DNA from 3 places in the Serratia montpellierensis genome. Region 3 is predicted to be linked to each of the others. Evidence: predicted binding sites of a transcription regulator. Region 3 holds the regulator's gene; each other region holds the start of a gene.
The links. Region 3 encodes PhoB, which activates phosphate uptake and scavenging genes when phosphate is short. Its sites were predicted from a motif close to CTGTCATAAAACTGNCNNAT; they were not measured.
Positions count from the first base shown of each region.

Region 1: a site for PhoB is predicted at 2,493-2,512, ahead of pitA (inorganic phosphate transporter PitA). Genes of this name have one in related genera too.
Region 2: a site for PhoB is predicted at 2,021-2,040, ahead of glpT (glycerol-3-phosphate transporter). Genes of this name have one in related genera too.

Region 1 is NZ_VOSN01000004.1:57,948-62,162, forward strand. It holds gene FUU19_RS04425 (SDR family oxidoreductase) at 1-143, opposite strand, end outside; gene uspB (universal stress protein UspB) at 576-911, shown strand; gene pitA (inorganic phosphate transporter PitA) at 985-2,487, opposite strand; gene FUU19_RS04440 (aminoacetone oxidase family FAD-binding enzyme) at 2,788-3,987, shown strand.
Region 2 is NZ_VOSN01000001.1:62,481-66,695, forward strand. It holds gene glpB (glycerol-3-phosphate dehydrogenase subunit GlpB) at 1-190, opposite strand, end outside; gene glpA (anaerobic glycerol-3-phosphate dehydrogenase subunit A) at 180-1,829, opposite strand; gene glpT (glycerol-3-phosphate transporter) at 2,194-3,546, shown strand; gene glpQ (glycerophosphodiester phosphodiesterase) at 3,629-4,215, shown strand, end outside.
Region 3 is NZ_VOSN01000005.1:963,761-967,975, forward strand. It holds gene FUU19_RS10030 (PstS family phosphate ABC transporter substrate-binding protein) at 1-261, opposite strand, end outside; gene phoR (phosphate regulon sensor histidine kinase PhoR) at 276-1,592, opposite strand; gene phoB (phosphate response regulator transcription factor PhoB) at 1,617-2,306, opposite strand; gene sbcD (exonuclease subunit SbcD) at 2,522-3,754, shown strand; gene sbcC (exonuclease subunit SbcC) at 3,751-4,215, shown strand, end outside.

The DNA.
Region 1 (4,215 bases), on a different contig from region 3:
TCGGCTTTGGAGGCGGCGCTGTTGTAGTGGATCACCACCGCTTTGGCGCCTTGTTCAGCCAAATCGCGCGCGATCAGCCCGCCGAGGTTTTTGGCGCCGCCGGCGATGAGGACGGTTTTTCCCTTGATTGAATGGTTTGCCATAACAGTTTCCTTGGATGAACGTAACGGAAACCTGAGTCTAGCCAGCGTGGGGGGAAAGATCAGCGGCGTAGCGCGGGATAGACTATCCAGAAAAACCGACTAATTACCGGCCGGTGGCGGTTCGTTGTCACGCCCCGGCGGGGGTGTTTCAACGCGTGGCGGTAAATTTTATCCACTGATCAGGCCAGTTTGCGTTTCATTAACCTACAATGATGGATATGGGCCTCATCATTTCCCCTCTGAGTGGAACCACGCTGTGCAAATCTCTCTGTGCGGTGCGGCAATGTCTCCGGAGGCGGTGGGTTATGGGCGTGGTCCGTGCAGGCAAAAAAGGGGATGAGAGCGGTAAGCTCCAGCAGAGTATCGGGTAATGAGGTAGGGCGGTTGGACCCGGCGGATGGCCGCGGATAACAACGCCTTGAGGGGGCAATCATGATCAGTACCGTCGCGCTGTTTTGGGCCTTATGTGTGGTGTGTGTGGTAAACATGGTGCGGTATTACTCTTCTCTGCGCGCGCTGCTGGTGGTATTGCGCGGCTGTGACCCGCTGCTGTACCAATACGTCGACGGCGGCGGTTTCTTCACCGCCCACGGGCAACCCAGCAAGCAGCTGAGGCTGGTGCGCTATATCTTTGCGCAACGCTATGTCGAGCACCACGATCCGGAGTTTATTCGCCGCTGCGAGCGGGTGCGCGGGCAGTTTATGCTGACCTCGGCCCTGTGCGGCCTGGTGGTCATCAGCCTGATAGCGCTGATGATTTGGTATTAATGCCTTCCTGTTTCCCTTGATGCAGGCAAAAAAAAGGCGGCCCTGCGGCCGCCTTTCTCATGATGCTTATCGCTTAGATCAGCTTTAACGCAACCCAATACAGCGCACCGGAAAGCAGAATCGAGATTGGCAGGGTCAGTACCCAGGCCAACAGGATGTTCTTCACGGTTTTGCTCTGCACGCCGCCGCCGTCCACGATCATCGTCCCGGCAACCGCCGAAGAGAGGACGTGGGTGGTGGAGACCGGCATGCCGGTATAACTCGCCACGCCGATCGACAGCGCCGCGGTCATCTGGGCCGATACGCCCTGGGCGTAGGTCATGCCTTTCTTGCCGATCTTCTCGCCGATGGTGGTGGCCACGCGTTTCCAGCCCACCATGGTGCCGAGCGACAGTGCCAGCGCGACGGCGACGATGATCCACATCGGCGCGTACTCGACGGTCTGCAGCAGATCCTGACGCAGGTTCTTCAGGAAACGCTGGTCGGCGGATGAGGTTTCCGGCAGCTTGGCGACTTTATCCGCCGTGTCGGTCACGCACATCAGCAGGCGGCGCAGGTGGCTGCGCTGGTCAACTGTCAGCTGATCGTAGCTTTGCAGGTTGGCGAGCATGCCCTGAGCCAGCTCGATCGCCGGCATGGCGCGCGAACTGTCGCAGTGGAACTCGGCCGGCTTGTTAGGCGTAGCTTCGTCATCCGGGCTTGGCACCAGCGGCGTCAACGACACCGCATGCGACAGTGCGTCACCGTGCTGCTGGTAATATTGCTGCAGGTGGGTCACGGCATCACGCGTACGGGTGATGTCATAACCGGTTGCATTCATATTGACCACGAAGCCGGCCGGCGCAACGCCGATCAGCACCAGCATGATAAGGCCGATGCCTTTCTGGCCGTCGTTGGCGCCGTGCGAGAAGCTGACGCCAATCGCCGACAGGATCAGTGCGATACGGGTCCAGAACGGCGGCTTGCGTTTGCCGTCGACCTTTTCACGTTCCGCAGGGGTCATGTGGATACGCTGGCGTTTCTTGGTGCCACTCCAATAGCGGCGCAAGGCGAACACCATCACTCCCGCTACCATCATGCCGACCAGCGGCGAGAACAGCAGAGAAAGGAAAATGCCAATCATTTTCGGGACGTTAAGCGCATCCACCACCGAAGTGTGGGTCATCAGGGCGTTGGTTAAACCGACACCGATGATTGCGCCTATCAGCGTATGGGAACTGGAGGCCGGCAGACCGAAATACCAGGTGCCGAGGTTCCAGATGATTGCCGCCAACAGCATGGAGAAGACCATGGCTAATCCGTGCGCTGAACTGACGTTCAACAACAGATCGGTAGGCAGCAAATGGACGATGGCGTAAGCAACACTCAAACCGCCGAGCATTACGCCAAGAAAGTTGAACAAACCTGCCATCACGACCGCAAGTTGCGAGCGCATGGCGCGGGTATAAATAACTGTAGCGACCGCATTGGCCGTATCATGAAAACCGTTGATGGCTTCATAAAACAACACGAACAACAATGCGAGAATTAACATCAGGCCGGTATGGAAATCCAGGCCAGCGAACAAATGCAGCATAAGCGTTACGCCAGTTTGTGGACATGAACGCCGCGCATTATCAGTGACAACCGGTGCCGGGGAAAAGGAAAATATGACGTTTTTTTGATTTGGACATGACGAAACGATGACGCGCCTATAACAAAAATATGGAATATCAACGCGTTAATCTCCTCTGACCTCTGTAATATTTTCTTACTATGGCGTTGGCGGCGCCGGGGCTTTACAATCTGCCGCCGTGAATTTGGCGGTGACCGGCGGCGAAACGGCGTAATATGGCGCTCTTTTGTCGCGATTGTGGTTTTGATAAGTGAGGCTCAGGTGGAACAGTTTGATGTCGTAGTGATTGGGGCGGGCGCCGCCGGCATGTTTTGCGCCGCGCAGGCGGGGCAACTCGGTTGCCGCGTGTTGCTGCTCGACAACGGCAAAAAACCGGGCCGCAAGATCCTGATGTCCGGCGGCGGGCGCTGTAACTTTACCAATATGTACGCCGAACCGGCGGCCTATCTGTCGAACAACCCGCACTTTTGCAAGTCGGCGCTGGCGCGCTACACCCAGTGGGACTTCATCGATCTGATCAACCGCTACGGCATCGCCTACCATGAAAAAACGCTGGGGCAGCTGTTCTGCGACGATTCGGCGCAGCAGGTGGTGGATCTGCTGGTCAAAGAGTGCGAGCTGGGCCAGGTGACGATGCGCCTGCGCAGCGAAGTGCTGGGTGTGGAGAAAACCGAGAACGGTTACGCGCTGGCGCTCAATGGCGAAAAAGTAAGTGCTCGCTCACTTGTGGTGGCCAGCGGCGGATTGTCCATGCCGGGGCTGGGCGCTTCGCCGTTCGGTTACAAGCTGGCGGAGCAGTTCGGCCTCAAGGTGCTGCCGACGCGCGCCGGACTGGTGCCGTTTACCCTGCATAAGCCGCTGCTGGAGCATGTGCAGACGCTGTCTGGCGTCTCGGTGCCGGCGGTGCTCACCGCCGAGAACGGCGTCAGCTTCCGTGAAAGCATTCTATTTACCCATCGCGGCCTGTCCGGCCCGGCGGTGCTGCAGCTGTCCAGCTACTGGCAACCGGGTGAGTATGTGAGCGTTAACTTACTTCCTGAGCTGGATTTGGCGGCCTTCCTGGATGATCAACGCCGGGAGCACCCGAACCAAAGCCTGAAAAACACCCTGGCGCTGCAATTGCCGAAGCGGCTGGTGGAGTGCTTGCAGACCCTGGGACAGTTGCCGGAGGCGACGCTGAAGCAGCTGAATGCGCCGCAGCAGGCGGCGCTGGTGGATCTGTTGCAGAACTGGCGCGTGCAGCCGAACGGTACCGAAGGCTACCGCACGGCGGAAGTGACGCTTGGCGGCGTCGACACCAATGAACTTTCCTCCAAGACGATGGAGGCCCACAAGGCGCCGGGGCTCTACTTTATCGGCGAAGTGGTGGACGTGACCGGGTGGTTGGGCGGCTACAACTTCCAGTGGGCCTGGAGCTCGGCCTGGGCCTGCGCCCAGGCGCTGGCGGCGCAGGGGCGTTAACGTTCAGCAGTGACGGATCAGGCCGATGTTGTTGGCATAAAACGCAGATACAACCCAGCGAGCGTCATAAAGCATTAGTAGCTGGTCGGTTGTCGAAAGCGCTTGCGGATCGCCGAGACCCTATTCATTAGACTTGTGAACCATTTCCCACGCCATGTCCGGTGTCGGCAGCAGCCGAGAGGGAATGATGTTCGGCAAGACAGCGAATACCAGAGCAAAAATCACCGA
Region 2 (4,215 bases), on a different contig from region 3:
ACGCCGCCAGCGGCATCTCGACCGGCGTGCCGTCCGGCAATCTCGCCAACAGGTCGAGCGAGCCGGAGGAGAAGTAGAGCGCGCTCTGGCCGGAACTGACCACCGCGCAGCGTTTGCCCTGTTCGGCCACGGCAATGGCGCAGCTCAGGCCCGCCAGGCCACCGCCAATCACCACTACGTCAAATCGCATCATCCACCTCCTGCTCCTTGTCGGCCTGGGCCTCAAGCCCGCATAACCCCTGGTAAACCCAACTGGTAAATTCGCTCTCGCGCAACGCATCGCCCCAGGCGATCGGCCGTACGCCTTTCCACCGTTCGTTGAGGAACTGCGACAGCTGCGCGATAGATTGCTGCGGCGTGCTGACGTTAAAGCGCGTCAGCAGCCCGGCGGCGCGGCAGGCGCAGAGTTCGCCTTGGCAGGTACCCATGCCGACGCGGGTGCGGCGGCGCAGATCCACCAGGTTATTGACGGTCAGCGAATTGACCGCATAGCGCACTTCCCCGGCGGTCACCGCCTCGCATTCGCACACCAGGCTGGTGTCGAGCCGATCGGCCGCCGGCACCTGGCTGGCGCGATCGCCGTGGCGGTAAATTGCTGAGCCGCGAATACTGGCGGGCAGTGAAACCACGCTGCGCACCGTTTCCTCCGCCGACTGGCGAGATCCCGGCAACGCGTCCTGCGCGGTGGTGCACGGACGGTTTACGCCAAGCTTTTCGCACACCTTGTCGGTGGCCCACTCCGCCATCAGGCGGTAGGTCATCAGCTTGCCGCCGGTGATGGTGATAAACCCTTCCAGCCCGTCGCGGGCGGCGTGATCGAGCAGCACGATGCCGCGGCTGACGTTGCGCCCGCTGGGATCGTCATCGCTGGCTACCAGCGGCCGCACCCCGGCATAGGCACGCAAAATGCGGGTCTGCGCCAGGGTGGGCGCCAACAGCGCCCCCTCGCGGATCAGAATGTCCACCTCCTGCGGGGTCACCAGCATGTTGTCAATTTGGTCGTAGTCGATATGGGTCGAGGTGGTGCCGATCAGCGAGATGGTGTCGCCCGGCACCAGGATGTCGGCGTCCGCCGGTTTGCGGCAGCGGTTGATCACCATGTTGTTGATGCGATGGCCGAGGATCAGCAGCGCCCCCTTGGCCGGGAACATGCGGATGCGCAAATCGGCGTATTCGGCGATCTGCTGGCCCCAGATGCCGGCGGCGTTGACCACCACCGACGCGTGCAGCTCATAGCGCCGCTGATTCTGATGGTCGTAAACGCGCACGCCCGTTACCCGATCGCCGCTGCGCAACAATCCCACCACCTGGTGGTAGGTCAGGATCTGTGCGCCGTGTTCGCGCGCGTCCAACATGTTGGCGGCGGTCAGCCGGAAAGGATCGACGGTGCCGTCCGGTACGCGCACCGCGCCGATCAACGCCGGGTTAGCCGCCGGCTCCAGCCGCAGCGCCAGCTGCGGGTCGATCGCTTCGGCGTCGATGTCAGCCTGGCGACAGGCGGCGATAAACTGTTGCTGATAGTCCAGCGAGTCCTGCGGCAGGGTGATGAACAGCCCATCGGTGCGCTCGATACAGTGATGAGCGATACGTTTCAGGATGCGGTTCTCTTCGATGCACTCGCGCGCCGACTCGCCGTCGGTCACCGCATAGCGCGCGCCGCTGTGCAGTAAACCGTGGTTGCGGCCGGTGGCGCCGGTGGCGATGTCGTGGCGCTCCAGCAAGATGCAGCGCAGGCCGCGCCGCGCACAGTCGCGGGCAATGCCTGCGCCGGTGGCGCCGCCGCCGATGATGATCACATCCGTTTCGCCGCCGTCAAAATAGCTGCTCATGTCGCTCCCTCAGGATCGGTAGTTATGAGCCTATTGAGCCACGGTTATTGGGGTCTTTGTTTGATAAGGAACAATAACGAACATAAAACGAAATAAAAATGACCACAAAAAACCATCAATGTGATCATAATCACGATTTTTGGACGTTTTTCTATTTCATAACGTTAACGAATCGCTCAAAATCCGCCGTGGTTTCATGAAAGTGTAACAATTGCGCCATTCGTCACAGCGACACCAGGCGTATTTGATGACAATGGCGCTCGTTATGGAACACAAAAACACCACATTCGATATCCGCTCAATCATCAAATGAACGTAAAAGGTCATATTGATGTGATAACAGATAAAGCCATCGGAGGCGCTCATGTTGAGTATTTTTAAGCCAGCCGCACACATCGCCCGTGTGCCGAGCGATAAGGTAGATCCGCTCTACCGTAAGCTGCGCTGGCAAATTTTCCTGGGGATCTTCTTCGGTTACGCCGCCTACTATCTGGTGCGTAAGAACTTCACCCTGGCCATGCCTTACCTGATCGAACAAGGCTTCAGCCGCGGCGACCTCGGCTTCGCGCTGTCGGGCATCTCTATCGCCTACGGCTTCTCCAAATTCATCATGGGTTCGGTCTCTGACCGTTCCAACCCGCGGGTGTTCCTGCCTGCCGGCCTGATCCTGGCGGCGGCGGTGATGTTGTTCATGGGCTTCGTACCGTGGGCAACTTCCAGCATCGCGGTGATGTTCGTTCTGCTGTTCCTGTGCGGCTGGTTCCAGGGCATGGGTTGGCCGCCGTGCGGCCGCACCATGGTGCACTGGTGGTCGCAGAAAGAACGCGGCGGCATCGTCTCCATCTGGAACTGCGCCCACAACGTGGGTGGCGGCCTGCCGCCGCTGCTGTTCCTGCTGGGCATGGCCTGGTTCAACGACTGGCACGCGGCGCTGTACATGCCGGCCTTCGGCGCCATCCTGGTGGCCCTGATCGCCTTCGCCCTGATGCGCGATACCCCGCAATCCTGCGGCCTGCCGCCGATTGAAGAGTACAAAAACGACTACCCGGACGACTACAGCGAAAAAGACGAAGAAGAGCTGACCGCCAAGCAGATCTTCATGCAGTACATCCTGCCGAACAAGCTGCTGTGGTACATCGCGGTCGCCAACGTGTTCGTCTACCTGCTGCGTTACGGCATTCTGGACTGGTCGCCGACCTACCTGAAAGAAGTGAAGCACTTCGCGCTGGACAAGTCTTCCTGGGCCTACTTCCTGTATGAATACGCCGGTATCCCGGGCACCCTGCTGTGCGGCTGGATGTCAGACAAAGTGTTCAAAGGCAACCGCGGCGCCACCGGCGTGTTCTTCATGACGCTGGTGACCATCGCCACCGTGGTGTTCTGGATGAACCCGGCCGGTAACCCGACCGTGGACATGATCTGTATGCTGGTCATCGGCTTCCTGATCTACGGCCCGGTGATGCTGATCGGCCTGCACGCGCTGGAGCTGGCGCCGAAGAAAGCCGCCGGCACCGCCGCGGGCTTCACCGGCCTGTTCGGCTACCTGGGCGGCTCGGTTGCGGCCAGCGCCATCGTCGGTTACACCGTGGACTTCTTCGGTTGGGACGGCGGCTTCATGGTGATGATCGGCGGCGGCGTGCTGGCGGTTATCCTGCTGCTGCTGACCATGCTGAACGAAAAGAAACACCACGCGGAAATCGCCGCCAAGCGCGGTTAAGCGTCACACGACTTTTGCATGATTTAAAGGCCGCCCTGCGGCCTTTTTACTACCCTGCCCCCAACAACACGGAGAAAATGGAATGCGGACTCAAGTCAAAGCCCTGCTGACAGGGATCATTCTCGCCACCTCAATGGTCAGCGCCGCACAGGCGGCGGACAAAGTGGTGATCGCCCACCGCGGCGCCAGCGGCTACCTGCCGGAACACACCCTGCCGGCGAAAGCGATGGCCTACGCGCAGGGCGCCGATTACCTCGAGCAAGATCTGGTGATGACCAAGGACAACGAGCTGGTGGTGCTGCACGACCATTACCTCGATCGCGTCACCGACGTCGCCGAACGCTTCCCGGACCGTGCGCGTAAAGACGGCCGTTATTACGCCATCGACTTTACGCTGGCAGAGATCAAATCGCTGAAGTTCACCGAAGGCTTTGAAATCGAAAACGGCAAGAAGGTACAGGGTTATCCTGGCCGCTTCCCGATGGGAAAATCCGACTTCCGCGTGCACACCTTCCAGGAAGAGATCGAGTTCGTGCAGGGTCTGAACCATTCGACCGGCAAAAACATCGGCATCTACCCTGAAATCAAGGCGCCGTGGTTCCACAAACAGGAAGGCAAAGACATCTCCAGCAAAGTGCTGGCGGTGCTCAAGCAGTACGGTTACACCGG
Region 3 (4,215 bases):
CGGCCGGCTCATCGGGCCCAGCTGCGCGGCGCCCGCCGCCAAGGCGGTCGGCGCGGTAGAGGAGCCGGCGGCCTGGATCTGCAGGTTAACGTTGGGATAATGCTGACTGAAATCCTGCGCCCACAGCGCCATCAGATTCGCCAGGGTGTCGGAACCGACGCTGGACAGGTTGCCCGCCAGCATGCCGTCGGGCTGCGCCAGCGCGCCGCGTCCGGCCAGCAGCGCCAGGCAAAGCAACAGCCCTCGGGTTATTCGGGTCATACCGGTGTCTCGCGTTAATTTTTCACCGCATTCTCTGATAAAGCGGCGGGAACAATCAACCGATTGGGTAAGGTAAAGATAAAGCGGGTGCCAATCCCCGGTTCGCTGAGGATCTCCAGCCGCGCATCGTGATGGCTGAGCGCGTGTTTGACGATCGCCAACCCCAACCCGCTGCCGCCGGTTTGGCGCGAACGGGCCTTGTCGACGCGGTAAAAACGCTCGGTCAGCCGCGGCAGGTGTTCGGCGGCGATGCCCGGCCCGTTGTCGCTGACCTGGAACTGCGCGCCGTGCGCCGTCTGCTGCCAGCTCACTTCAATGTGGGTGCCCTTCGGCGTGTGATTGACCGCGTTGTACACCAGGTTAGACACCGCGCTGCGCAACTGGTCTTCATTACCGAACACGTTGAGCTGCTCGTTCACCCGGAAGGTGATCTCGTGATTGCCGCCGCTCAGCGACTGCGCCTCGCGCTGCAACACCCGCAGCATCAGCGGGATATCCACCCGCTCGTTCATGTCGACATTGGGCGCCGCCTCGATGCGCGACAGCGTCAGCAGCTGCTTGACCAGCCCGTCCATGCGGCGGGTCTGCTCTTGCATGGTGCTCAGTGCCTTGCTGCGCAGCGAGCCGTCCTGCTCTTCGTCGCCCATCATCTCCAGGTAGCCCTGCAGCACCGTCAGCGGCGTGCGCAGCTCATGGCTGACGTTGGCGAAGAAGTTGCGCCGCGCCCCTTCCAGCTGGCGCATCTGGGTAACGTCGCGCGCCACCATCAGCAGCTGCCCTTCGGAATACGGCATCACGCGGAATTCGACGTAGTGTTCGTTGTTCAGCTGCAGCGTCAGCGGGCGCGAGAACTCCTGCTGTTGCAAGTAGTGGCTGAATTCCGGATAGCGCAGCAGGTTGAGGATGTGCTGGCCGTTGTCTTCCGGCCAGCGGAAGCCGAGCAGATGCTGCGCCAGCCCATTACACCAGAAGATGTTGCCTTCGACGGTGGTCATCACCACCGCATCCGGCAGCGATTCGGCCCCGCTGCGAAAGCGCTTGATCAGCAGCGCCAGCTCGCGCCGGCGGCGGCGGTTGCGCTGCTGCATCTGATACAGGCCATAAAACAGCGGCTCCCAGCTCCAGCGGCCAGGCGGCGGTGTCATGCTGCGGTCGATCCACAGCCAATGGGAGAGTTTGAGCTGGTTGTAGAAATTCCACACCAGCGCAGCCAGCGCGGAGGCCAGCAGGAACCAGGGCAGATGACCGAAAATCAGCCCCAGCAGTAAAGCGGGCAAACAAAAAAGAGCCAGCTCCAGAGCCAGCCTCTTCCACGACAGACGTTCTAACACGGCATATTCTCCAGCGCAGCGCGATCAGTAGCGCGTTGAGAACCGGTAGCCGGTGCCCCGAACGGTTTGAACCATTTTATCATGCCCACTGGTTTCTAACGCCTTGCGGAGCCGACGGATATGCACGTCAACGGTACGGTCTTCCACATAAACGTTAGTGCCCCAGACGTGATTAAGCAACTGCTCGCGGCTATAAACGCGCTCCGGGTGGGTCATAAAGAAGTGCAGCAGCTTGAACTCGGTCGGCCCCATGTCCAACGCCTGATCGTTAGCCATCACGCGGTGGGAGGATGGATCCAGGCTCAGCCCTTGCATTTCAATCACTTCTTCCACCGCCATCGGTGAAATGCGGCGCATGACCGCCTTGATGCGCGCCACCAGCTCCTTCGGCGAGAACGGCTTGGTGATGTAATCATCCGCCCCCACTTCCAGGCCGCGCACGCGGTCTTCCTCTTCGCCGCGCGCGGTCAGCATCATGACCGGGATATCGCGGGTCAGCGCTTCGCGCTTCATATGTTTGATGAACTGAATGCCGGAACCGCCGGGCAACATCCAGTCGAGCAACACCAAATCAGGGAACGGCTCAGACAGGCGCGTCACGGCGCTGTCATAATCCTCGGCTTCCAACGGTTGGTAACCATTCTGTTCCAACACAAAGCACACCATCTCACGGATCGGCGCTTCGTCTTCCACCACCAGTATGCGTCTTGCCATCGTCAATCCTGCCAATGTGTTAGCGACTTTGCGGGCGCCATTATGCGTCAGTTTTGTGACACTTTTATGAAAAAAAGCGGCTGTTATAGGCAGTAAGCATAGCGATTATTTCCCGGCGCAAAGAAAAATCATTCCATGGTCATCGCCATTGCGCCGGGACAGCCGCCGCCGCGGCCTTTATAATCATCGCCATTATCTTTGCATCCGGGAGTGTCATGCGCCTGATCCACACCTCTGACTGGCATCTTGGCCAGTACTTTTTCACCAAAAGCCGCGCCGCCGAGCACCAGGCTTTTCTGAACTGGCTGATCGAGCAGATCGAGCAGCAGCAGGTGGATGCGCTGATCGTCGCCGGGGATCTGTTCGATACCGGCTCGCCACCCAGCTACGCCCGCGAGCTGTACAACCGCTTCGTGGTGGACCTGCAGCGCACCGGCTGCCAGTTGGTCGTGTTGGGCGGCAACCACGATTCGGTCGCGACGCTGAACGAATCGCGGGAACTGCTCTCTTGCCTGAACACCACGGTGATCGCGAGCGCGCAGGGTGCCATCGAGCAGCAGATCGTGGTGCTTAACCGGCGCGACGGTCAGCCGGGTGCCGTGCTGTGCGCCATTCCGTTTCTGCGGCCGCGCGATCTGCTCACCAGCCGCGCCGGCGAATCCGGCGTACAGAAACAGCAGGCGCTGCAGGAAGCCATCGCCGAACATTACCAGGCGCTGTATCAGGCGGCCTGCGAGCGCCGCGATCGGCTGGGCCTGCCGCTGCCGATCGTCGCCACCGGCCACCTGACCACCGTCGGCGTCACTACCTCCGACTCGGTGCGCGATATCTATATCGGCACCCTGGACGCCTTCCCGGCGCAGGCCTTCCCCCCTGCCGACTATATCGCGCTGGGCCACATTCACCGCGCGCAGAACGTCGCCAAGTCGGAACATATTCGCTATAGCGGCTCGCCGATCCCGCTCAGCTTCGATGAACTGGGCAAAGCCAAAAGCGTCTTCCTGGTCGATTTCGCCGACGGCGCCCTCCAGCGGGTAGACGCGTTAACGATCCCGCAGTTCCAGCCCATGCAGCTGATCAAAGGCGATCTGGCCGAGATCGAACGGCAACTGCAGCAATTTGCCGACTATGCCGGCGAGCTGCCGGTGTGGCTGGATATCGAAGTGGCGACGCAGGACTACCTCAGCGATATCCAACGCCGCATCCAACTGATGGCGGATGAGCTGCCAGTGGAAGTGGTACTGCTGCGGCGCAGCAAAGAGCAACGCCGCCAGGCGATCGCGCAGCAGGACAAAGAAACGCTCAACGAGCTGAGCGTCAACGAGGTGTTCGAACGGCGCCTGGCTCAGGAGGCCGACATGCCCGAAGCGCGCCAACGGCGGATGCACCAACTGTTCCGCCAGGTGGTCGATGCGGTGCAGCACAATCCTGAGGAGACCAACTCATGAAGATCCTCAGCCTGCGGTTAAAAAACCTCAACTCGCTGCAGGGCGAATGGAAAATTGACTTCACCGCCGAGCCGTTCGCCAGCAACGGTCTGTTCGCCATTACCGGCCCGACCGGCGCGGGCAAAACCACCCTGCTGGACGCCATTTGCCTGGCGCTGTACCACCAGACGCCACGCCTCAACGTCACGCCGAGCCAGAATGAGCTGATGACCCGCCACACCGCCGAATCGCTGGCGGAGGTTGAATTCGAGGTCAAGGGCATCGGCTATCGCGCCTTCTGGAGCCAGCGCCGCGCCAAAAATGCGCCGGACGGCAATCTGCAGGCGCCGAAGGTCGAACTGGCGCGCCGCGAGGACGGCAAGATCCTGGCGGATAAGGTACGCGACAAGCTGGAGATCACCGCCGCCATCACCGGGCTGGACTTCGGCCGCTTCACCAAATCGATGATGCTGTCTCAAGGG